Regions from separate parts of the Micromonospora sp. HUAS YX12 genome, predicted to be linked through region 1. Evidence: riboswitches for the same ligand, from Rfam matches in the RefSeq annotation. Region 1 holds a riboswitch; each other region holds the start of a gene.
The links. Region 1 has a riboswitch for cyclic di-AMP ahead of ABIH81_RS22830 (transglycosylase family protein). Riboswitches for the same ligand answer to the same signal wherever they lie in the genome.
Positions count from the first base shown of each region.

Region 2: linked by a shared signal. The riboswitch ahead of ABIH81_RS28700 (C39 family peptidase) and the one ahead of ABIH81_RS22830 (transglycosylase family protein) in region 1 are both predicted to bind cyclic di-AMP.
Region 3: linked by a shared signal. The riboswitch ahead of ABIH81_RS15755 (hypothetical protein) and the one ahead of ABIH81_RS22830 (transglycosylase family protein) in region 1 are both predicted to bind cyclic di-AMP.
Region 4: linked by a shared signal. The riboswitch ahead of ABIH81_RS07765 (NlpC/P60 family protein) and the one ahead of ABIH81_RS22830 (transglycosylase family protein) in region 1 are both predicted to bind cyclic di-AMP.

Region 1 is NZ_CP157974.1:4,791,778-4,795,927, reverse strand. It holds gene ABIH81_RS22840 (M4 family metallopeptidase) at 1-725, shown strand, start outside; gene ABIH81_RS22835 (YbaB/EbfC family nucleoid-associated protein) at 832-1,281, opposite strand; gene ABIH81_RS22830 (transglycosylase family protein) at 1,465-2,115, opposite strand; cyclic di-AMP (ydaO/yuaA leader) riboswitch at 2,114-2,259, opposite strand; gene ABIH81_RS22825 (LLM class flavin-dependent oxidoreductase) at 2,431-3,993, shown strand; gene ABIH81_RS22820 (helix-turn-helix domain-containing protein) at 4,041-4,150, shown strand, end outside.
Region 2 is NZ_CP157974.1:6,053,260-6,057,409, forward strand. It holds gene ABIH81_RS28690 (CDP-glycerol glycerophosphotransferase family protein) at 1-96, shown strand, start outside; gene ABIH81_RS28695 (alpha/beta fold hydrolase) at 103-849, opposite strand; gene ABIH81_RS28700 (C39 family peptidase) at 1,061-1,909, opposite strand; cyclic di-AMP (ydaO/yuaA leader) riboswitch at 2,113-2,255, opposite strand; gene ABIH81_RS28705 (hypothetical protein) at 2,563-3,327, opposite strand; gene ABIH81_RS28710 (hypothetical protein) at 3,464-3,808, opposite strand; gene ABIH81_RS28715 (acyltransferase) at 3,889-4,150, opposite strand, start outside.
Region 3 is NZ_CP157974.1:3,223,799-3,227,948, forward strand. It holds gene ABIH81_RS15740 (hypothetical protein) at 1-70, opposite strand, end outside; gene ABIH81_RS15745 (STAS domain-containing protein) at 491-850, shown strand; gene ABIH81_RS15750 (SRPBCC family protein) at 892-1,404, shown strand; gene ABIH81_RS15755 (hypothetical protein) at 1,433-2,509, opposite strand; cyclic di-AMP (ydaO/yuaA leader) riboswitch at 2,514-2,644, opposite strand; gene ABIH81_RS15760 (cation diffusion facilitator family transporter) at 2,788-3,702, opposite strand; gene ABIH81_RS15765 (AAA family ATPase) at 3,794-4,150, opposite strand, start outside.
Region 4 is NZ_CP157974.1:1,547,224-1,551,373, forward strand. It holds partial or broken gene ABIH81_RS07755 (hypothetical protein) at 94-210, shown strand; partial or broken gene dcd (dCTP deaminase) at 454-729, shown strand; gene ABIH81_RS07765 (NlpC/P60 family protein) at 794-1,825, opposite strand; cyclic di-AMP (ydaO/yuaA leader) riboswitch at 1,839-1,973, opposite strand; gene ABIH81_RS07770 (peptidoglycan recognition family protein) at 2,220-3,995, shown strand; gene ABIH81_RS07775 (NlpC/P60 family protein) at 4,068-4,150, opposite strand, start outside.

The sequences.
Region 1 (4,150 bases):
ACGGCAGCAGCGTGACCGGCCTGGGCATCCAGAAGGCCATGAAGATCATGTACAACGCGATGCTGCTGAAGACCTCCTCCTCGTCGTACCTGAAGTACCGCACCTGGACACTCCAGGCGGCGAAGAACCTCTACCCGAGCAGCTGCGCCGAGTTCAACACGGTCAAAGCGGCCTGGGACGCCGTGAGCGTGCCGGCCCAGTCCGGTGACCCGACCTGCGCCGGCGGCACCCCGACGCCCACCCCGAGCACCACGACCACCCCGCCGCCGGGCGGCTGCTCCGGCAACAAGCTCGCCAACCCGGGCTTCGAGTCGGGCAACGTGAGCTGGACCGCCTCGTCCGGCGTGATCACCACCGACAGCGGCCAGGCCGCACACGGCGGCTCGTACAAGGCGTGGCTGGACGGGTACGGCTCGTCGCACACCGACACGCTCAGCCAGTCGGTGACGATCCCGGCCGGATGCCGGGCGACGTTGAGCTTCTGGCTGCACATCGACAGCGCGGAGTCGACCACCAGCACCGCGTACGACAAGCTCACCGTCAAGGCGGGCGGCACCACGCTGGCCACCTACTCCAACCTGAACAAGGCCACCGGCTACGTGCAGCGGTCCTTCGACGTCTCGTCGCTGGCCGGCACCACGGCGACCGTCTCGTTCAGCGGCGTGGAGGACAGCTCGTTGCAGACGTCCTTCGTCGTCGACGACACCGCGGTCACCCTGAGCTGACCGTGCGCGGCCGGTCGTCCTCCTCCCGGCGGCCGGCCGCCTCGTCCTGTCAGGCCGGCCCCGTCGTTTCGGGGCTGAGCGTCGCAGCGTCACGCCGGCCGCCGGGTCAGGCCGGGCGCCCGGCCCGGGACGGGGTGCCGCGGTCGCGGTGGATCCGCGCGGCCGCCTCGTGCATCGCGCGGCCGAACAGCTCGGCCTGGTCGCCCATGCTGCCGAGCCGGGCGGCGAGCGCGTCGGCGTCGGCCCGCGCCGATGCGCTGACCTGGGCGTCCAGCTCGGACAGCGCCGCGTTGGCGGCGGCGACGAGGTGTCCGCAGAGGACGTCGAAGGGCTCGCCGGCCAGCTCCGGGTCGATCGCCACGGAATCCAGCCGGCCACCCTGGACGGCGACCGCGCGGACCCGCCCGCCGGCGGCCGTGCCCTCGGCCCGGAGCAGGTCGCCCGGCTCGCCGTCGGCGTGCGCCGAGGCCCGGGAGCGCATCGCGGTGAGCGCCTGCTGCGTGCGGGTCAGCAGCTCGTCGAGGCTCGCGGCCGCCGAGAACGGGTCGTTGGTCATATCCGCGCTTTCTTCACGTCTTAGCCGAGCACCGTGACCCTAGCAACCGGCTCCGACGAATCCCGGTCACCGGCTCTCGCGGGCCGCGCCCCGGCGCCGGGAGCAGGCCGGACACCGGCGATACGGCGTGTCGCGCGCGAACGCCCGGCCGGACGGACCGGCCGGGCGTTCTCCGGACCGCTGTCAGCGCAGGCGCAGCCGCTGACCGGGGAAGATCAGGCCCGGGTCGTCGCCGACCACTGCGCGGTTGCGCTCGTGCAGGACACGCCAGCCGCCGTCGACACGCTGCGCCACGGCGATCTCCGACAGCGTGTCCCCGCGCCGGACCACGTACGTCCCGGCGCCGGGCGCGGGCCGCGGTTCGGCCTTCGTCGCGGGCCGCTCCGGCACGGCCCTGCGCGTGGTGGCCCGCTTCGGGGCCGTCTTCTTCGGAGCCGACTTCTTCGGGGCGGCCTTCTCGGACCTGGCCGACCCGGCGCTCGCCGAGCCGCCCTTCCTGCCGCAGACCGGCCACGCGCCGACGCCCTGCCCGCGCAGTACCTTCTCCGCGACGGCGATCTGCTCGGACCGGCTGGCCAGGTCGGCGCGGGCGGCGTACCTCTGCCCGCCGTAGCCGTTCCAGGTGGCGCGGGAGAACTGGAGCCCGCCGTAGTAGCCGTTACCGGTGTTGATCTTCCAGTTGCCGCCTGATTCGCAGCGCGCGACCGCGTCCCAGTTGACGCCCGCGCTGGCCGGAGCGGCCGGACCGAACAGGGCCGCGGCGCCGACGGCGGCGCCGGCCACCACCGCTGCGAGAGCGGTACGGCGGCTTCGGGCTGAGTATTCAGTTGCCATGTGGATTCCTCCACGCCGACGAGGTGAGCTGTCGGGTTCGGGCCGAGGAGCCCGGCCGCCGGTGGCGGCTTCACCCCGAGGTGACGGTGCACCGTGGAACGTGTGGTTCCCCCGCTCCCGCGCGAGGTTCGGTTACCGGTGCCGGCGGCGGGATTTGGCGTTTCCGGCCCGCGGTGTCCGCGTCTGCGAACGAAACCGACGCTAGGGACGTTTTGCGACGATCGTCCACTTCTTGTGACGCTCTTCACCCGGCCGGGCTACCGGCGGCGGCGCTACGGTGGCAGGGCCAGGCAAGATCACGGGAGGGCGGGACGGATGACCGATCACGGACACGAGCTGACCTTCGGCGGCTTCCTCACGCCCGCCGCCGGGCAGCCCGACCAGGTGGTGGCGCTCGCCCGGCTCTGCGAGCAGGTCGGGCTGGACCTGGTCACGTTCCAGGACCACCCGTACCAGCCGGGCTTCCTGGACACCTGGACGCTGATGTCCTACGTGGGCGCCGCCACCGAGCGCATCCGCCTGGCCGGCAACGTGCTCAACCTGCCGCTGCGCCAGCCGGTGGTGCTGGCCCGCAGCATCGCCAGCCTGGACCTGCTCACCGGCGGCCGGGTCGAGCTGGGACTCGGCGCGGGCGCGTTCTGGGACGCGATCGAGGCGGCCGGCGGGCGACGCCTGTCCCCCGGCGCCGCCGTCGAGGCCCTGGACGAGGCGATCCGGGTGATCCGCGAGGTCTGGGACACCGACCGGCGCGGCATGATCCGGGTCGACGGCGAGCACTACCGCGTGGTGGGCGCCAAGCGCGGTCCGGCGCCGGCGCACCCGGTGGGCATCTGGGTCGGCGCGTACAAGCCGCGCATGCTGCGCCTGGTGGGCCGCGCCGCGGACGGCTGGCTGCCGTCCCTGTCGTACCTGCCGAAGGGCCCCGGCGAGCTGCCCGCCCTGAACGCGCTCGTGGACGAGGGCGCTCGGGCTGCAGGGCGCGACCCGGCCGCGATCCGCCGCATGCTCAACGTGACCGGCACGTTCGCCCGCTCGTCGGCCGGCTTCCTGGCCGGGCCGCCGGAGCAGTGGGTGGAGGAACTGGCCGGGCTCACGCTGGAGCACGGCATCACCACGTTCATCCTCGGCAGCGACGAGCCGCGCGCGATCCAGATCTTCGGTCAGGAGGTCGCGCCCGCCGTACGCGAGATGGTCGCCGCCGAACGCGCCGCGCCCGTCGGCGGCGCCCGCGCGGCCGACGACGAGCAGACCGCCGCCGGCGGCCCGAGCACGCTCGGCGTCACCCCCACCCCCGACCCGGGGGTACGCCTGAGCGCGCGCCGCCCCTGGGACGAGTCCACCCGCCCGAGCGCCCCGCCGCCACCGGCCGGACAGGTCTACCCGGCCCGGGGACAGGCCGCCGGGCAGCACCTGGTGGACGTGCACGACCACCTGCGCCAGGAGCTGGCCCAGGTGCGCGACCTGCTGGAGCAGGTCAAGCGGGGCTCGGTCACGCCGGGCCGGGCGCGGGCCGCGCTCAACGAGATGACCATGCGGCAGAACAACTGGACGCTCGGTGCGTACTGCGCGGCCTACTGCACGATGGTCACCCAGCACCACGGGCTGGAGGACGCCTCGATCTTCCCGCACCTGCGCCGCTCCGAAGCCGGGCTGGCGGCCGTGCTGGACCGCCTCGAGGAGGAGCACGTGGTGATCCACGGGGTGGTGGAGAGCGTCGACCGGGCGCTCGTGGAGCTGGTCCGCCGGCCCGGCGACTTCACCGGACTCCAGGAGGCGGTGGACCTGCTCACCGACACGCTGCTGTCGCACCTGTCGTACGAGGAGCACCAGATCGTCGAGCCGCTGGCCCGGCACGGCTTCTTCCCCGGCCAGCTGTGAGGTAGCTGACTTTTGTTTCCCTAAGTCAGGGCGGTACCGTCGACGCCATGACGGACCTCCTTGCGCAGCGTGACTCCTGGTCCACCGCCAACTGCTCGATCGCCCGGGCGCTCGAGGTGGTCGGCAACCGCACCACGCTGCTCCTGCTGCGGGAGGC
Region 2 (4,150 bases), 1.3 Mb from region 1:
TTCCCCGCCGACGGGTACGCCGAGGCGTTCCTCACCGCCGCCCGCCGGGAGCTGGAACCCAACTGGGCGGTCCCGGCGCCGCGCGCCGGGGTGTAGGCCCGCTCAGAGGTACGGGTCGAGCAGGGCGAGCACCGCCTCCGGATCCTCGACGTGCGCGTTGTGGCCCAGCCCGGGCAGCGTCGCCACCGGCGCGCCCAGCTCCTTGAGCTGCGCGTCGGTCACCATCGGGTCCAGCTCGCCCCGGGCCAGCAGCACGGGCACACCGGTGGCGGCCAGCAGGGCCGGCAGCCGGGGCTCCCCGACCGCGAACGCGGCCGGGTCCATCGCGAGCCGCCAGCGGCCGTCCACCCGGCGCAGCCCCGCCTCCACCACCGGATGGTCCGGTGCGAACAGCCCGGCGAGCCCGGAGACCCGCAGGTAGCGGCGGGCCGCCTCGTCACGGGTGGCGAACCAGGTGACCGGCCGGGCGGCCAGTTCCGCCGACTTGGCCAGTTCGGCCGGGGACCAGACCGCCTTGATGCCGAGCCCCACCACCGCGTCGACCGGAAGCCCTCGCTGCCGGGCCGCGAGCGCCAGCGCCACCACGCCGCCGAGCGAGTGCCCGAGCAGCACCAGCCGGTCGTCCGGGCTGAGCCGGACCGGGCCGAGCCCGTCCACCACGCGCTGGGCCAGGGCCTCGAACGAGTAGCCGTCGAGCGAGGGCGACCAGCCGTGTCCCGCGAGGTCGGGGGCGAGCCAGCGGCCGGGCCAGCGGCGTTCCAGCAGCGGCGCCCAGGGCAGCCACACCTCGCCGGTGGCACCCATGCCGTGCAGGAGAATCAGGTGCCGCTTCCCCGTCACATCGCCCATTGGCGCAGTCTGCCACCGCCCGCACACGACACGCGAGACCGAACCCACCAAGCCGGCGCCCACCAGCCCGTCGACCTTGCGGTTCCGGCCCGCGGGATGCCCGGCTTGCGCGCTTTGACGGGGCCACAAGTGCAAGATCAGCGGGGCGGGGCGGGACGGGGAAGGCCGGCACCCCGGGGAGCGGGGTGCCGGCCTTCGGGCCGTGCGGGAGTCAGGCGGAGTAGCCGCGCGTGGAGACCCAGTGCGCCAGGTCGATCGTGGTGACCCAGTACGACGGCAGCGACGGGTCGGCCGAGTCGGCGATGCGTACGGTCCGGCCGTCGTCCTTGTAGCCGACCACAGCGACGTAGTGGCCGCCCGGGAACGAGTGCCAGCCGCCGTTGGTGTCGGTGGCGGTACCGGCGACGTTCGCGACGACCGCGCGGCCGTTGCTGATCGCCTCGACCACGTCGGCCTGGAGCCGGTCCATCTGGGCCGGGGTGGCGGTGCCGGGAATCATGCGGGTCCGGTACGGGTTGCCCTTGACCTGCTGGTTGAGCACCCGGGTGGTGTCCTCGGCCGAGTTGGTGCCCATCTCGGTGGTGCCGAGGGGCCCGGCGAGCGCGTCCTGGCTGCGCTCGATGCCCGCGGCGCTGAGCGCGTTGCGCACGGCGGCCGGACCGCAGTAGAAGTAGTTGATCTGCGCCTGGTAGTCGTAGTCGAGCGTCTTGCTCGACGGCGGCTTCGGCTTGGCCTTCGCCGTGGTGTCCGGGTCGGCCGTGGCCTTCTTCGACGGGGAGGCGCTCGGCGACGCGCCGGGTGCGGCGGAGGCGCTGGGCGACGTCTGCGGTACGGCGATGCGGGCCTCGCTGCGGCCGGCGGCCTGCTCGCCGAGGCGGGCGGCGCCGAGATCGGCGACCGCTGCGGTGTTCTCCTGGACCGGGGCGTCGTCACCGGCGGTGGCGACGGTGCCGGCGCCGGCGCCGGCGGCCAGCACGAGCGCGACGGCCGATCCGGCGACGATCTGGTACGGGCGTTCGGTGACGATCCGTCGCAGCTGACGCTTCAGGTGGTGCTTCACGAAATCCTCCACGGGCGTGAACGGCGCACGCCGGCCCGGCACGCGGAGGAACTCGCACGTGCTCGCGGGGCCGGATGGCCGGGGGATCGGGAACGCCCGTGATGCCGGGCGCCCAGGGGGCGGTTGCCGGTCGCGCGTCAGGCGAGCGCGGGCACCGCGGTGCCGTGGAGGCGGGGGGACGATCGAGGGGTGGGCACGAGGGGTACTCCTTCCGTGGCCGCCGACCGGGTTAGCTGACGGATTCGGGCGGGAAGTACGCCCTACCGCGGGCCGTCGGCCCGCGGATTCACCCCGATGCTGCTCATGGGTCCCCGGTTCGTGAGACACGATTAGGCGGGTCGGTGCGGTGTCGCCGTCGGCGATCGGTTACCGCATCGGACGCGCCGACACTACCGGTGGGTATGTTCCATGCCAAGCGCTCTCACCTGCGCAAACGTGCTCGGCGGTAACGGATTTCGGCACACCCGGTTACTGACTTCCCTCAATGGGACAAGCCGTTTCGACAGCACCCGGCGGCGGAAAGCGGACAGACGGCGAGCAGCGACCCGGCAATTGCGCGACTCGATGACCTGTTCTGCGCCCGGCGCCCGTTTCGGCGGCCCGGGTGACCGGGCTCACCACATTCCGGGTAACGATTCGGTCGAGACGACGCCTCAGCCGACCCGGGCCGGGCGCCACCGGGCGTTCCGCACGGTTGCGGGGACCGGCAGGCCGCTCGTCGTCGCGCTGCGGTTCGCCGGTACGGGCCGCAGCGCCGCCGTGGCCGCGTACGCCTCGGCGGCGAGCGTCCGGGCGGCCTCGGCGGCGAGTTCCGCGTCCCGCCAGGCCGCCCGTTCCCGCTCGGCGGCGCTCTCCCATCCGGCCCGGCGCCCGTCCCGGACGGTGCGGGCCAGCACGATCTCCTGCTCGGCCGGGTGCCGGCGCGGATCCCACCCGTTGCGGCGCGCCAGCACGTCGGCGAGCTGACGGGCGGTCAGGTCACCCCGCCAGTGCGCCGTCATGGCGGCGTGGTGCAGCCAGCGCTCCCGGGCCGCGTACTCGGCCGGGGTTCGCGGTGTGCGCGGGGCGGCCAGCGCGGCGGCGCCGGCCAGGCGGCGGGCGGCGGCGTCCGCCTCGTCGTACGCGGTCCAGGCCCGTTCCGCCTCGTCCTGCGCGGCCAGCCACCGCTCCCGGCGGCGACGGGCCGTCTGGGCGGCCCCGGCGGCGGCCACCGCCACCTCCTCGGCGTACCGGATCAGGTCGTCGCGACGGGCGGCGTCGGCGTCGGCCGGCTCGGGGGCGGCCTCCTCCGTGGCGTCGCGTTCGGGCCGGGCGACGAGCGCGGCGAGCAGGCCCAGCGCGAGCAGCAGCAGGAAGGACCAGATGGCGGCGGCCTCGGGCACGGCGGTGAGGAAGTGGTACAGAGCGGTCTGCGACATGGTCGGCACCTCACGGGAAGGACCTGGCGGGAGGGCCCGCACGACCTCGCCGGGGCGGCCGGTGGAACGGGCGCCGAGGGCGGGTGCGGGGATGACGTTCGGTGGGTGCGAGGAACGGGCGCGGCCCGTGGGCGGATCAGCGGGCGGGCGGGGCCCGCGGGCCGGCCGGCGCGGCGGCCCGTCCGGCCGGGACCGGCTCCGGGACGGCCGGGACGGTCGCCCGGGGCGCGGGCGCCGGGACACCGGCGGGAGAGGCCGGCCGCTCGGCCACGCGGTCGGCCTCCGGCCGCGCGGCGGTCGAGGTGCCCGTGACCGTGTACGCCGAGGCGGCGACCGCCGGAGCAGGGGCGGCAGCGGCGACACCGGCCGGCAGCGTGGCGGCGCCGAACGAGCAGGCGACGACCACGGCGAGACTGGCGAGCATCCGGGCGGTCCAGCGCGCGACCCACCACACGGGGCAGGTGAGCGCGATCGGAAGCACGGGTACAAATTACCGCCGAACCCCCACGAACGCACCGCCGCACGGCGTGTCGCGGACCGACCGGCAGGCGACGGCGCGTGTCAGTCCGGGTGACGCCGCCCGGCGTACTCGATGCCCTCGGCCCGGCCGGTGACGGACGTCGCGCCGCCGTCGGCGGCCGGGGTGGCGGCGTCCTCGGCGGGCCGGCGCGGAGCCGGCACCGCCGACGCGGCGGCCGGTACGCGCGACGCCGCGCGGGCCCGGCGGGACGGGCCGAGCAGGCGCATCATCGGCACCTCCACCCAGCGGTGCAGCGCGGCGGCCAGCGCGAGCGTGACCACCAGGAAGCCGAGCACCGCGACG
Region 3 (4,150 bases), 1.6 Mb from region 1:
GGTGCTGCCACGCCTGGTCGGCGACCCGCTCGGCCTTGCCCCGGCGGTCCAGCAGGTTGGATCCGAACATCGTTCTACCTCCTCGGGTGCCGAAGGCCGGCGGCCACTTCGGACTCCGGTGTTCATCCGGCGGGTTCACTGTCTCGGGCAGTGCCCCACCGGCGCGCCCGCCAAACCATGCCCGGGTCACGGGCGATCCGGGCGGCGATCGGGACGAACCACCCGAACGCGCCGGGACCGGTGCTCACGGGACGTGCGTGCGCCCGCTACCCTGGTCGGCGGATCGGCGGGCCCGCCCGGCCGCACGGCTGGCCGCGACCCGCCTTGAAGGGGAAACTGGAACCCGGAAGTCCGGATTGGGTACGCCCAGGTGTGCCCAGTCTGCGAATTGCTCATCCCGGGGGGTGGCGACCGGGCCGTTGGAGGAATACGCTCGGTCGCGGCCCGCGTACTGATGAGGCGCCCGTCATGGGCGAGTGGAGGTGCTCGCGTGAGCCTGTCGATCGTGAAGTCGGTGCGGCCGGGTGGTGTCGTCCAGATCGCGCCCCGTGGGGAGATCGACGTCGACACCGCGTACGAGGTGCGGGAAGCGATCGCCGAAGTGCTCGCGAAGGGCCGACCCTCGCGGATCGAGCTGAACATGCGGCTCGTCACGTTCATCGACTCGGTCGGCATCAGCGCCATGGTCGCGGGCTTCCAGACCTGCGAGGTCAGCGGCGTCAAGCTCGTGGTCATCGAGCCGAGCCGGTTCGTGCACCGGCAGCTCTGGGTGACCGGCCTGCTCGGCCTGTTCGGCGCGCCCGAGCCGTGGTTCGCCGACGACACCCCCGAGGTGCTGCCCGGCGCCTGAGCGCCGTTCACACCCCCTGCGGCCAGGGGACCTTCTACCCGTTGCCAGTCCGGCGCCGGTACGGGACGATCGTCGCGACGTACGACGGCGAGGGGGCCCGCTTGCAGAGCAGCGACAGCTTCAGCTACACCGTGCAGGCCCGGTGCAGCCGGGCCGAAGCGGTGGCCCTGCTGGGTGACCTGAGTCGCCAGGGTGAGCTGCATCCGCTGATCGTCCGGGTCCGGAAGCTGCCGTCCCGGCCGGGCGCGCTGGCCAGCTACGCGATCACCGACCGGCTGCAACTCGGCCCGCTGCACTTCCCGGTCACGTACCAGGCGGACGTGCTGATCGCCAGCGAGGACGAGGTGGTCACCGTGGCGCGGCAGCAGCCCGCGACGACGGTACGCAACCACACCCGGCTGAGCGACGAGCCCGACGGCACGGTACGCATCGACGTGGAGATCACGCTCACCGCGCCGCCGCCACTGTTCGGGTACGCGTTCCGCCAGGCCCGGGCGGCTCACCTGGGCCTGGCGGCGCGTCTCGGAGCGACCCTGGAGGACCGCCCGGCCTGATCCGGCCGACCGGCCCTCTCAGGCGCGCTCAGTACACCGACAGGTGCACGTGGTTGGTGTGGTCGCTGGACGGGTCGCCGTTGCCGCCGCTGTACGACTTCCACCCGCTGCTGGGCAGCCAGATCTGCTTGAACCAGATCACGTAGAGCACGGCGAGCGGGTCGGCGTTGCGCACGAGGTACGCGGCCAGGTTGTTGCCGTACGTCCGGTCGCCGCCGGTGGCCACGCCGCCGAAGCCGTTCTTCTGCGCGGCGAAGTCGCAGGCCCGCCCCTTCGGGTGTTCACCCGAGCCGCTGGGCCGGTGGCACGAGACGTACCGGGTGAAGCCCGCCGCCTTGGCCTGTTGCAGCGCGTGCAGCGTGCGCGGGGTGATGCAGCCGTTCGCCGGGGTCGGGTCGTTGACGCTGCACGACTCGGACGGCCAGGAGCCGTCCGAGTTGCGCGGCGCGGGTTTCGCGTTCTTGCTGGAGGTGCCCTGGACGCTGCCACCGCCGCTGCTGCTGCTGCGCGAGGGCCGGTCGTTCGCCACCTCCAGGGCGCGCTCGGCCTGCTCCTTGCGCTTGCCCATCACCGCCACCTGCTTGCGCTGCTCGCGGATCTCGCCGTCGAGCTGGGCGCGGGTGCGGGTGGCCTCGTCCCGGGTGGCGATCAGGTCGCGCAGCGTTCGGTCCTCGTGCGCGGCGACCTGCTCCAGCGCGGCGGCCCGGTCCATGAAGCCCTCCGGGCTGCTGCTGCCGAGCAGCGCCCCGGCGGTGCCCAGGCGGCCGTTGCGGTACGCCACAGCCGCGATCTCACCGACCTTGGCGTCCCGGACGGCCAGCTCGGCGCCGACCGTCTTGAGTTGTTCGTCGAGTTGCTTCTGGCGGCTCACCGACCGGTTCAGCGCCGCCTTCGCCTCCAGCCAGCCCTTGCCGGCCGCGTCGAGCTGGGCACGCAGTTCGGGCGTGCCGCCCTCGTCGTCGCCGGGCGCGGCGGCGAGCAGGCCGGTCGGCGGCGCCGCCGAGGCGGGGGAGGCCGGAACGGTCGCGACGCCGAGGGTCAGCGTCGCGACGAGCAGGGCCGCCAACCGGGCGGCCGTCCGTCGTACAGGTGCCACTGGGGGCATTCACACGTCCTTCCGTCAACGCCGACCGGGTTAGCTGACGGGTTCGGGACGGAAGATCCCTACCGCTGACGCGGATGCACCCCACGTACGTGGTTCCCCGGCTCGTCCCTTCGGACGATTAGGCGACGGCCGCCCCACCGGGACCGGTGGCGCCCGCGGGTGCGGCCGCGACCGAGACTACCGGCGCTGCCCGGGCACGGCTCCGTGGAGCAGTGCCACTAGGCGGGGCAAAACCGGCATAAGACTACATTAGGCACAGTGATTTAAGTGTGTCCTAATCACCACTCGGTCTGTCCGCACACGCCGGTCGACGCTCCGGGTTCGACCTGCAACGTGGCGTGATCGATGGAGAAGTCCTCGTGCAGGGCGGCCCGCGCGGCGGCCAGCACCACGCCCGGGTCCACGCCCGGGTCGGTGGTCAGGTGCGCCGACGCCACCTCCATGCCCGAGGTGAGCGTCCAGACGTGCAGGTCGTGCACCTCGGCCACGCCGGGCACCGCGGCCAGCCGGTCGTGCACGGCGGTCACCTGGAGGTGCTCCGGCGCGGCCTGCACCAGGATGCGCAGCGCGGCCCGGCCGAGCCGCCAGGTGCGCGGCAGGATGAACAGGCCGATCCCGACGGCGACCAGCGGGTCCGCCCACCACCAGTCGGTCACCGCGATGACCAGCGCGGCGGCGATCACGCCGAGTGAGCCGAGCAGGTCGCCGAGCACCTCCAGGTACGCCCCGCGCAGGTTGATGCTCTCCTTCGACCCGGCGCGCAGCAGCGCGAACGCGACGATGTTGGCGAGCAGGCCGAGCACCGCCACCACGAGCATCGGGCCGGCCAGCACCTCCGGCGGCTCGCCGAAGCGGCGAACCGCCTCGACCAGGACGTAGATCGCGACGGCGCCGAGCAGCACGGCGTTGGCGAGGGCGGCGAGCACCTCCAGCCGGTAGAGGCCGAACGTGCGCTGCGGATCGGTGGCGGCGCGGCGGGTGGCGGTGATCGCGGCCAGCGCCATGCCGATGCCGAGGACGTCGGTGAACATGTGCCCGGCGTCGGAGAGCAGCGCCAGTGAGCCGGTCGTGAAGGCGGCCACCGCCTCGACCACCATCAGAACGGCGAGCAGCGCGAAGGCGGCCCAGAGCCGGCCCCGATGGCGGTGCGCCGCGTTGGCCACCGCGCCGCTGTGGTCATGACCTGCGCCCACGCCAACACCCTCCCTGCCGCGTACCGGCCCGGCCTAATGTATGTTCACATCGCTATGTATGCAAGTGAACTGCGAGTGGCGGCGAGACCACTCACCCCACCGGGTCGAGCGTGGTGAGGCGCTGGGTCGCCCGGGACAGCGCCACGTAGAGCGTGCGTACGCCCGAGCCGGGGTCGGCCCGGATCTCGCTCGGTGCCACCAGCACCACGCCGTCGTACTCCATGCCCTTGGCCTGGAGGCTGGTGACGACCTGGAGCCGGCCCGCGCCGAGCGCGCCCAGCCAGCCGGCCACCTCGTCCCGGCGCGGCACCGGCGTGATCACGCCGACAGTGCCCTCCACCTGCGCGAGCAGCGCCTCGGCCGCGTCGACGGTGGCCGCCGGCAGGTCGGCGGCGGGCACGGTGCGCTCGATCGGCGGCACGCCCGTGGACCGGACCGCGTCGGGCAG
Region 4 (4,150 bases), 3.2 Mb from region 1:
CTCAGACGTCTCGGAGTGCTGGGGAACAAGCATGTGCCGCAGCTGTACCTGACCGCGGACATAAGTCAGCGCGTGGCCCTGCTACAGGGACTGATGGACACCGATGGTCACGTCGATGACCGGGGTCGGTGTGAGTTCGTCAGCACCAGGGAACATCTGACGGACGCAGTGGTCGAACTGGCCGCCAGCCTCGGCCTTCGACCAGTCAAACGAAAGAAGCGGGCGATGCTCAACGGCGTCGACAAGGGCCCGGCGTACCAGGTGAAGTTCACGCCGCATGTTCCGGTTTTCCGGCTTCCTCGGAAACTGGCCAGGCAGAAGCTCGATCGCTTCCACCGATTTCGATCGATCGTCGCCGTACAGCCGATGGAATCCGTACCTGTTCGCTGCATCGAGGTGAACGATCCACGCGGGATGTTCCTCGCCGGGCGATCGTTCATTCCCACACACAACTCGAGCCTGGGGCGGCTGGGCCTGCTGACCCACTCGACCGCCGGCTTCATCGACCCGGGCTTCTCCGGCCACGTCACGCTGGAGCTGTCGAACGTGGCGAACCTGCCGATCACGCTCTGGCCGGGCATGAAGATCGGCCAGCTCTGCATCTTCCGGCTCTCCTCGCCGGCCGAGCACCCGTACGGCTCGGCCGTCTACGGCTCCCGTTACCAGGGGCAGCGCGGCCCGACGCCGAGCCGGTCCTGGCAGAGCTGGCGCACCTGGCCGACCCGCTGACGGCGCCCACAGTTGTTAATAGGGGCCCCCTCCTCTACCGGAGGCGTTAAGAGGGGGCCCTTCCTTACACGCGGCCGTAGCTGTTGATGTCGCCGTCGTCGACCCGCTTCATGGTGATGGGCTTGCCGGACTGGGAGGCGTGCACCACCCAGCCGTCGCCCACGTACATCGCCACGTGGTGCAGGTCGCTGTAGTAGAAGACGAGGTCACCGGCGCGCAGCTCGGCCCCGCTGATCCGCTTCGTCACGCCGTGCTGCTGGCGTGCGTTGTGCGGCAGCGAGACACCGCCCTTGGCCCAGGCCGCCATGGTGAGGCCGGAACAGTCGAAGTGGTCCGGCCCGGCCGCGCCCCAGACGTAGATCTTCCCGATCTGGGCGCAGGCGAACTTGACCGCCGCCCCGGCCGGGCCGCCGGGGTAGCCGGCCGGGCACGGCGCCGGGCGCAGCGGGCCGCCGCCACCCTTGCCGTACACCTTGAGCCGCAGCTTCTCCAGCTCGGCGATCTCGGCGTCGATCTGCTTCTTCTTCGCCGCGAGCTGGGCCTCGGTACGCGCCAGCCCGGCGATCATCTCGTCCAGCGGCTTCTTCTTCGCCGCCAGCTCGTCGCGCAGCGCGGCGACGGAGCGCACCTGCTCGTGCTGGCGGTGCGCGAAGCGGTCGAGCAGTTCCAGGCCGTTGACCAGGTCACCGGGTGAGCGGCTGCCCAGCAGCGCGTTCACGGTGGAGAGGTTGTCGCCCTTGTAGGCGTCGGCGGCGAGCCCGCCGACCTGGCCGAGCGCGGCGTCCACCCGGGCCTGGAGGGGTGCGATCTGCCGGCCGAGCGCGTCGGCCTGCTTGCGCCGCGCGGCGAGCTGCTCGCGTACGGCGTTGACCTGTTCGATGACCGGTTCGAGCTTGTTCCAGTCGCGGTCGATCTGGGCCTCGATCTCGGCGACCGAGGGTTCGGCGTGTGCCGCCGTGGCGCCGCCGGTCAGGACGACGGCGGTGCCGACCAGGGCGGCGAGAGCGGTGGTGAAGCGGGACCAGCGGGTACGCGGCACAGCCGTGGACCGGTCGACCGACCGGTTCGACGACGGCCGCGGGGCATGGAGTGCCACCGGGCGTCCGTACTCCTTCTTCCGTACCGCCTACCGGGTTAGCTGACGGATTCGGGCGGGAAGGGAGCCGCCCTACCGCATCGCTGCGGATTCACCCCAGGTACCTGGTTCCCCGGCTCGCCCGGAGGCGACTCGGCGGTGTCGGACCGTCACCGACCGGGCTGGACGGTGAGACGTGCGGCCGACGATTGACCAGAGTAGGGACCACCGTTATCAATCCGCAACTTCCAGCGGCGTGACACTCCGTACGCGATGCGGGCCCGCACCCGGGCGGAGGTGAAATTTTCTTTCAGGCCTGATTACCCGCTGGAAAGGTATTGACCCTCGCGGGTGTACGGAGTCCCGCTGGGACACCCACACCGGGCAACCCAGCACCAGCGGCGGCTACGGCCCGATGCACCTGACCGACGCCGCGCACATCCTCGCCACGCCGGGCAGCGCCCACGTCGACGAGGACGAGGATCCGCGCGGCGACGACGCCCGCCCGCTCAAGCTCGATCCGGCCACGGCCGCCGCACCGAAGCGGGAGACCCCGCTGCCGCCCGCCTCGCTCCAGACGCTCGACGCGGCCGCCGCGCTGACCGGGCTCGACGCGCGGACGCTGCGGACCGACCCGGCCGCGAACATCCGCGGTGGCGCGGCGCTGCTGGCGTCGTACCAGAAGGCTCTGGGCGGGCCGGTCGGCGCCGGCACCGACCCGGCGGCCTGGTACGCCGCGGTGGCCCGGTACTCCGGCGCGGACACCTCCGACGCGGCGGCGGCCTTCGCCGACGAGGTGTACGACCAGCTCGGCCAGGGCGCCAGCCGGACCACCGACGACGGCCAGCGGGTCACGCTCGCCGCCACCGCCGCGAAGCCGGACCGTTCCCGCCTGGCCCGCCTCGGCCTGCGCCACGCCGAGCGGCCGGACGGGCTGGAGTGCCCGGTGCGGCTGGCCTGCGAGTGGATCCCCGCGCCGTACGAGCAGCTCAGCGACGACCCGGGCGACTACGGCAACCACGACCTGGGCGACCGGCCGAAGCAGCAGAAGATCGAGTACATCGTCATCCACGACACCGAGGGCTACTTCGGCCCGAGCGTCGACCTGGTGAAGCGGGCCGACTACCTGGGCTGGCACTACACGCTGCGCTCGGTGGACGGCTACATCGCCCAGCACGTCAAGACCAAGGACGTGGGCTGGCACGCCGGCAACTGGTACGTCAACGCGAAGTCCATCGGCCTGGAGCACGAGGGCTTCGCCGGTCAGGGCACCTGGTACACCGAGGCGATGTACCGGACCTCCGCCAAGCTGGTCCGCCACCTGGCGCTGAAATTCGGCATCCCGATGGACCGGCAGCACATCATCGGCCACGACAACGTGCCCGGCATCAACGCCGGCGCGGTGCGCGGCATGCACTGGGATCCGGGTCCGTACTGGGACTGGTCGCACTACTTCGACCTGATGAAGGCGCCGTTCCGCAGCACCGGCACGCCCCGTACCGGCCTGGTCACCATCGACCCGGACTTCGCCACCAACCGGCCGGCGTTCTTCGGCTGCAACCAGCAGCCGCCCGGCGTCCCGACGCCCACCCCGCCGGCGCAGCCGTGCCCGTCGCGCGGCTCCTCGTCGGTGATCCTGCGGACCGCGCCGAGCCCGGACGCCCCGCTCGTCAACGACCTCGGGCTGCGCCCGGACGGTACGCCGGACACGATGTACGTCTCCGACCACGGCGCCCGCGCCTCCGCCGGCCAGACGTACGCGCTCGCCGGCCGGCAGGGTGACTGGACGGCGATCTGGTACCTCGGCCAGAAGGCGTGGTTCCTCAACCCGGCCTCCGCGCCGACCGCCAAGTGGGCCACCGGCTTCGTGGTGACCCCGCGGCCCGGCAAGGCCACCATCCCGGTGTACGGGCGGGCCTACCCGGAGCAGGCCGCCTACCCGGACACCATCCCGTACCAGGCCATCTCGCCGCTGCAGTACACGTTCGCCGCCGGCCAGCGGTACGCGGTCGGCGGGGTGCTGCCCGGCGAGTACTACCGGGCGGTCTCGTTCGACGGTTCGGCCCCGGGTGACCGGACCGTGGTCCGCGGCGAGAACCGCTACGTGCAGGTCCAGTTCGGTCACCGGATCATGTTCGTGAACCTGGACGACGTGCTGGTCCTGCCGTCCCCGGTCGGCGCGCCGCGCTGACCCGGCACCGCACACGAGAAGGCCCCCGGTCCGTGACGGACCGGGGGCCTTCTCGCTGCCAGGGGGTGCGGGTCAGCTGACCCGGACGAAGCCGGCGAGCGGCTGGGTGTTGATGCTCGACACCTGGACCGGTTTACCGGTACGCGGCGCGTGCA